DNA from 2 places in the Mesorhizobium sp. Arg314 genome. Region 1 is predicted to be linked to the other one. Evidence: predicted binding sites of a transcription regulator. Region 1 holds the regulator's gene; the other holds the start of a gene.
What was found. The regulator PhoB, encoded in region 1, activates phosphate uptake and scavenging genes when phosphate is short. The targets are predictions, from matches to a motif close to TGTCATNNANCTGTCAT.

Region 1 (3,410 bases):
GCGCCATGCTGTGGTCGCCGATCACCCCGCTGACCGACATTCCTTTTGCCGACATCCTGGAGAAGGAATTCGGCATCCCCGCCACCATGGAGAACGACTGCAACATGATGGCGGTGGCGCTGCAATGGCGCGATCCCGAGCGCTATCGTGACGATTTCATCGCCATCCTGCTCTCGCACGGCATCGGGATGGGCCTTGTGTTGAAGGGCACACTGTTCACCGGCACGCATTCCTCGGGCGGCGAGTTTGGCCACATGATCCATCGTCCGGGCGGCGCGCTTTGCCGATGCGGCCGCCGCGGCTGCGTCGAGGCCTATGCCGGCAATTATGCGATCTGGCGCAGCGCCATGAAGATAAGCGAGGACGCCTCGCCGGTCGATGTCGGCGACGCCGACATGCGCGCCCTTGCCGCGAAGGCGCGCGAAAAGGACGGCCCGGAGCGCGAAGCCTACCGCCGCGCCGGCGAGGCGCTGGGATTCGGCCTCGGCAACCTGTTCGCGCTGATCGATCCGGCGCCGGTCGCCATGGTCGGCGTCAGCGCCGCCGCTTTCGACCTGATCGAGCCGGCGCTGAGAGAAGCGATCGCCCAGACCGCCGGCGGCCAGCATTCGACATCAATCTCCTTCGACACCGAACCGAACGAATTGCCGCTCATCCGCGAAGGCTGCGCCATGCGCGCGCTGACCTTCGTCGACCAGGAGATTTTCGCGCCCGGGGGCCAGGCGAGAGCGGGCAAGCACGTCGCATGAACTGCAGGCTCAAGCGCCGGGATATGCTGAGATTCAGGTCAGGCCGAGTCGAGAATGGTGGATTCCGAGAACCGGCCTACGCCGGCCGTAGCCTTCATAGACGGAGACACTTGTGAGGGCTTCGGCCGGCGAAGGCCGGAACGGAGCGTACTTAAGTACGTGAGTACCGGAAGCGCAGGAAGCCACCATTCGCAGGCCGGCCTCACCTGAATATCGGCATATCCCTAATCTTCCCTGATCGCGTAGCCCGCCCCGCGGATGGTGCGGATGACGTCCGGCATGCGGCCGTTGTTGACGGCCTTGCGCAGGCGTCCGACATGCACGTCGACCGTGCGCTCGTCGATATAGATCGTCTCGCCCCAGACATTGTCGAGCAGCTGGCTGCGCGAGAATACCCGGCCGGGATGCCGCATCATGAATTCGAGCAGCCGGAACTCGGTCGGGCCGAGCCTGATCTCGCTCTTCTTGCGGTAGACGCGATGCGATTCGCGGTCGAGCACGATGTCGCCGACCTTGAGCACGCTGGACAGCACCTCCGGCTTGGCGCGGCGTAGCAGCGCCTTGACGCGGGCCATGAACTCCGGCGTCGAGAACGGCTTGACCAGATAGTCGTCGGCGCCGGTCGAGAGGCCGCGCACGCGGTCGCTTTCCTCGCCGCGCGCCGTCAGCATGATGATCGGCAGCCGCTCGGTCTCGGGCCGCATCCTGAGGCGCCGGCAAAGCTCGATGCCGGAAACGGCCGGCACCATCCAGTCGAGCACGAGCAGGTCGGGAACGTTTTCCTGAAGGCGGATTTCGGCCTCGTCGCCGCGGGTCACCACTTCGACCTGGTAACCCTCGGATTCGAGATTGTAGCGGAGCAGCACCCCCAGCGGCTCCTCGTCCTCCACCACCATGATGCGTGGCGCGATCATTGCAGGTTACCCTTGTCAGGCCGCCGGCGCCGACATTGCCGTCTCGTCCTGCTTCGGGCGATTCGCGGGCAATTGCATGCCGGTCAGCACATAGTAAGCGTTCTCGGCGATGTTGGTCACATGGTCGCCGATGCGTTCGAGATTCTTGGCGCAGAACAGAAGATGCGTGCAAGCGGTGATGTTGCGCGGGTCCTCCATCATATAGGTCAGGAGCTCGCGGAAGACGGAGGTGTATTTGACGTCGATGCGCTCGTCGTCGTTGCGAAGCTTGGCCAGCGCCGTGGCATCGCCCACCGTATATTCCTGGATCACGGCCTGGACCTGGATCAGCACCAGCTGCGCCATGGAATCGATCGAATGCGTGAGGTCGCGCGGCGCCGCGCTGACGCCTACCGAACCGACGCGCTTGGCGATGTTCTTGGCAAGGTCGCCGATGCGTTCGAGGTCGCCCGCCATGCGGATCGAGCCGACCACGTGGCGAAGATCGTCCGCCATCGGCTGCCGCTTGGCGATCAGTGTGATGGCGCGGTCGTCAAGCTCGCGCTGACGCGCGTCCATGATGGCGTCGTCGGAGACGACGCGCTGTGCCAGCGCATTGTCGGTCTCGAGCAGTGCCCTGGTCGAAGCGCCGACCATGGAGCCGGCGAGATCGCCCATGTCGTTTATAAGCCGGCTGATCTGCCTCAAATCCTCGTCGAAGGAGGCGACGGTATGTTCGGCCATATTGATGTCCTCGATGAACTCAGCCGAAGCGGCCGGTGATATAGTCCTGCGTGCGCTTCTCGCGCGGCGAGGTGAAGATCTTCTCGGTCCGGTCGAACTCCACCAGCTCGCCGAGATACATGAACGCCGTCTGCCGCGACACGCGCGCCGCCTGCTGCATGTTGTGGGTGACGATGACGATCGTGTAGTCGACCTGCAACTCGTCGATCAGTTCCTCGATCTTGGCGGTAGACAGCGGATCGAGCGCCGAGGCCGGTTCGTCGAGCAGGATGACTTCCGGCTTCACCGCCACGGTGCGGGCGATGCACAGGCGCTGCTGCTGGCCGCCGGAAAGGCTCAGGCCGCTGGCGTTGAGCTTGTCCTTGACCTCGGTCCAGAGCGCGGCGCGCTTCAGCGCCTGCTCGACGCGGCTGTCCATCTCGGCCTTGCTGATCTTCTCATAGAGCCTGACGCCGAAGGCGATGTTTTCGTAGATCGACATCGGGAACGGCGTCGGCTTCTGGAACACCATGCCGATCTTGGTGCGCAGCAGGTTGAGGTCCTGCGAGCGGTCGAGGATGTTCTTGCCGTCTAGCATCACCTGCCCTTCCGCGCTCTGCTTCGGATAGAGCTCGTAGATGCGGTTGAGCACGCGCAGCAGCGTCGACTTCCCGCAGCCCGACGGCCCGATGAAAGCGGTCACGCTGCGCTCGGGCAGGGACAGGTTGATGTCCTTCAGCGCCTTCGACTGGCCATAGTAGAAGTTGAGGTTCTTGACCTCGATCTTGGCCTTCTCGACGGTCGTGTCGGCTACGTTCAGGTCGGTGGACAACATCGGTTTCATCTGTCCTCTCTGCGTCCGGTTAGGCTGCGGGCGATGATGCTCAGCCCGAGAACCGTCAGTGTGATTATGAGTGCGCCCGTCCAGGCCAGTTGCTGCCATTCTTCATAGGGGCTGAGAGCGAACTGGAAGATGGTCACCGGCAGGCTGGCCATCGGGGCATTGAGATTGCTCGACCAGAACTGGTTGTTGAGCGCGGTGAAG
Region 2 (3,410 bases), on a different contig from region 1:
GCGGCATCCCCGACAAAGGCCAGGCTCGCGGTATCCGGCTCGGCTGTCAGCAGGGCGTTCGTATGAAGATGGAGGTAGCTGCGCACGTCGTCAGTCGCGATCGACCGGCTCAACCAAGAGGGGCAGTCGCCGTCGACAAGGGTCAAGGCAATCGCCGCCATCGTACCGTTAAGCGGGTGGGGAGATCCTATCGGCTGACGGAGTGACACTGATGTCCCTGGGCGAGAAAGAGCCGTCAGAAGCTGCCGAAATGCCAGTTGAGCGTCATGGATGGGGTCTTCGAATTGTCGTGCCAAGGATCGCATGGTCATTCGGGCTCAGCCCCCCTGTCCGTACATGAAGAAATCGACCTTGCTGGAATAAGTCTCACGTTTGACCCGGTTTTCCGCTTCCCGAATGCCTTCATCGAGGGCGTCCACGATTGACGTGACAGTCGAGCCCTCGTTCGCTGGTTCCCTCTGCATCAGCGCATCGAGCAGCGCCGCTAACGCTGCATGCCGTTTGCTTCTTCCCAGCACATAGGCGACGCCGATTTCCCCGCTCTCGATCTGCACCGTGCATCTCGTGATCGTTGCCTCGCCGACATTGAACGGTGCATGCCCTTTCGCAATCCGGCCCCTGAGCATGATCATTCCCACTTCAGGACGACGAATCCATTCGAAATTGGGAGGGGGGATCGTTGCCCAATGACGTTCGACTTCGGCGAGCGGCGCTTTGGCGAACGTCGTCATCCATGCTTCGCGGCTGCGGTTCATTGATGCCTCCAATCGTGATTATCCGTGACAGGCATGCGCTTCAGAGTTTCCGCCTGCCGCGAAGCCAAACCGAACGGACGATCGGACCGTCGATGTCCGCGACCCGTACGAGATCGGCGCGTTTGCCGATTGTGATTTCGCCTCGGTCGGAAAAACCAAAGGTTCTCGCTGGATTGAGAGTCCCCATGGCGACCGCTTCGGGAAGCGATGGTCCGTTGGGTATTGTTGGAAGATACCAAATCGCTCGCAGAAGGCTCGCCGGGATAAAGTCGCTCGGCGAGTTCGCGCACGGAAACATTGCCAATGTGCGATCGTCCCGCGACGATGTTCGGGCCGCCTACGATGGCTGTCATACCCGCGGCCCGTGCCGCCCGCGCAGCTTCCAGGGAAATGGGAAACTCTGCAATGTTTGACCCAGCCACGACGGCTTCCTCTATGTGGGCCGCGGTCGTGTCGTCGTGACTTGCACAAGCGATCTTGCGCTCCCGGCACATTTCAAGAAGCCGCGTCCTGTTGAATTGGTTGCGATCTGAAGACGAATTCTTGGCCGTGATCATGTTTTCGATCTCGGCTGCGCTTCGGCCCTTATAGGTGTGAATGCGGCGGAACCGTTCGAGATTGCGGTGTGGCCCGTCATCCATGATCGTCACAAAGCGAACATCCGGGCGATCAAGGTATTGCGGAACGGTGTCGATGAGGCTCGGATCCTCCGCGTCACATCGGAGGTGGAGGAAATGGTCGGCCCTCAGCGCCTGATGCGCTCGTGCTTGCTGAATTCCTTCAAGCATGGCCGGCAAGAGTCGCTCCCGTTCCGGGCTCGCGCCCGTGCCCGCGCCCACGGTCAGGGAGTCGAAGACGGTCGTCGTGCCGGCGGAAATGATCTGAGCATCATAGGCGATTGCCGAACTCGTCGGATTCCACATCATCCCCGGCCGGGGCAGGACGTGCTTTTCCAGATGGTCAGTGTGAACATCCAAAATTCCGGGGATCAGGAAGTCAGCGCCGAGATCCGCCGCGTTGGCGGCCGCCGTCGTGCCATGGCAGATGTCAGCAATCAAGCCGTTCTTAATCCTGACGGTTCCGCTAAAGCATTCCGAACTCGTGACTATCCTGGCGTTTGCCAATATTGTTTCAGAATGTCCGCTTTCATTTAGGCAACCCAGGCCAGGCGAAGCCTCAATAACTGTCACGGGATGGAACCCTGCTCTCTTCATCAACTGAAGCGGCTTTAACAGCGACGACGCCCCGCCAGGAGACGAAGTGATGACAATGCGTGGACACCTATCCAACTTGTACCTACAACGTAACACCCGGATCGGACCTCATACGCTATGAGGCGTGTATCGAATAGCGGAAGTCGACCGATGGAACCGTCATATCGCCCCAGTTTGTCGGAACGACGCGGAGCCACCACACTCTGGCGGATGGTCGCGCGCGCGCTCGAATCTGAAATCCAAGAGGGCAAATGGCCGCCGAGTGCACGACTGCCGAGCGAGTTCGAGCTTGCAACTCGTTTCGACGTGCACAGAAACACGGTTCGCCGCGCCCTGTCGGTCCTCCGTGAGCGCAACATCGTCAGGGTTGAACAAGGCAAAGGCGCCTTCGTCAAGGAACGCCTAATCGTATATCCCGTTGGGGCAACATCGCGGTTGACTGCGACACTCGAGAGTATGCATCGTGTCGGAGAGCGACGATATGTCGGTTCGGATCGTGTACGCCTGGATAAGGACCTTGCCAGAAATCTACGTTTGACGCTTCATCACTTCGCCCAACGAATTGACACCGTTACCGTCGTGGACGACGCAATAATAGACGCGACCTCAAGCTACTTTCCTCTCCCGCGTTTTGAGGGAATAGAAGATTTTGTCCGGGAGAGCGGCAGTTTCACCGCCGGCTGGAAGCAATATGGCGTCGCGCATTACCGGCGGCTCGAAACCAGGATTACCTCCGCCGCCCTCTCAAGCGCTGATGCAAAGCTTTTTGGCAGACCCCGCGGTCAACCGGTCACAATCTTCACGAATATCAATGTCGACATGGATGGTCAGCCGATTGTCTGGTCGAGAATGCGATTATTGCCGCAATTCATGGAACTGGCCGTCAAATTCGAATAACTTCATTTTGAACACCACCGCATCAACGGAAAAGGTTGAGAAGTAGGTTGCGTCGTCAACTGTTTCGGCCACCAAACGGCCCGGCACGACAACGGTCGCGGGAACGTGCGTCATGACGAGGCCGTAACGTGCATGAGGCTTCGAGGCCCTCTTCATGCCTGAACAGTGAGCCTGAGGCTCAGTCAGGCTCGCGGTAGCGAATGAAGCGAGCAGTCGTTTCGGACGTTGGCCGGACCGTGACGCGCCGCTGATTCCCGCAAGCGACCCGTCCGTCGACACATATCAGCGGTATACCGAAACGTTGTCGGCGAGAGTCAGGTACAAGTGGCTCACTTGATCCTAACTTGTCAGATCGTCTTCATTCGGGCCGCCTAGTACGGCTTGTGCAAAAACGTGCCGCTTTCTGGCGCCTCTTCCGAACTCGAAGCACAGCGAATCTGCCGGGGCGAAGCTTCAACGCCGCTCGATAAGGAGCCCTCAAATGAAACGAATACTGTTGTCGGTTATTGGCGCCATCGGCCTGATGGCATCTGCGTCTTGGTCG

Region 2: the regulator PhoB is predicted to act here: its motif matches at 2,008-2,024, upstream of ACWGS9_RS33055 (alpha-D-ribose 1-methylphosphonate 5-triphosphate diphosphatase).

The regions. Positions count from the first base shown of each region.
Region 1 is NZ_JBSKBP010000013.1:61,863-65,272, reverse strand. Features, by position in the region: gene ACWGS9_RS16085 (ROK family protein) at 1-749, shown strand, start outside; gene phoB (phosphate regulon transcriptional regulator PhoB) at 974-1,663, opposite strand; gene phoU (phosphate signaling complex protein PhoU) at 1,679-2,386, opposite strand; gene pstB (phosphate ABC transporter ATP-binding protein PstB) at 2,406-3,209, opposite strand; gene pstA (phosphate ABC transporter permease PstA) at 3,206-3,410, opposite strand, start outside.
Region 2 is NZ_JBSKBP010000086.1:6,977-10,386, forward strand. Features, by position in the region: gene phnH (phosphonate C-P lyase system protein PhnH) at 1-311, opposite strand, end outside; gene phnG (phosphonate C-P lyase system protein PhnG) at 318-755, opposite strand; gene ACWGS9_RS33055 (alpha-D-ribose 1-methylphosphonate 5-triphosphate diphosphatase) at 752-1,969, opposite strand; gene phnF (phosphonate metabolism transcriptional regulator PhnF) at 2,120-2,866, shown strand.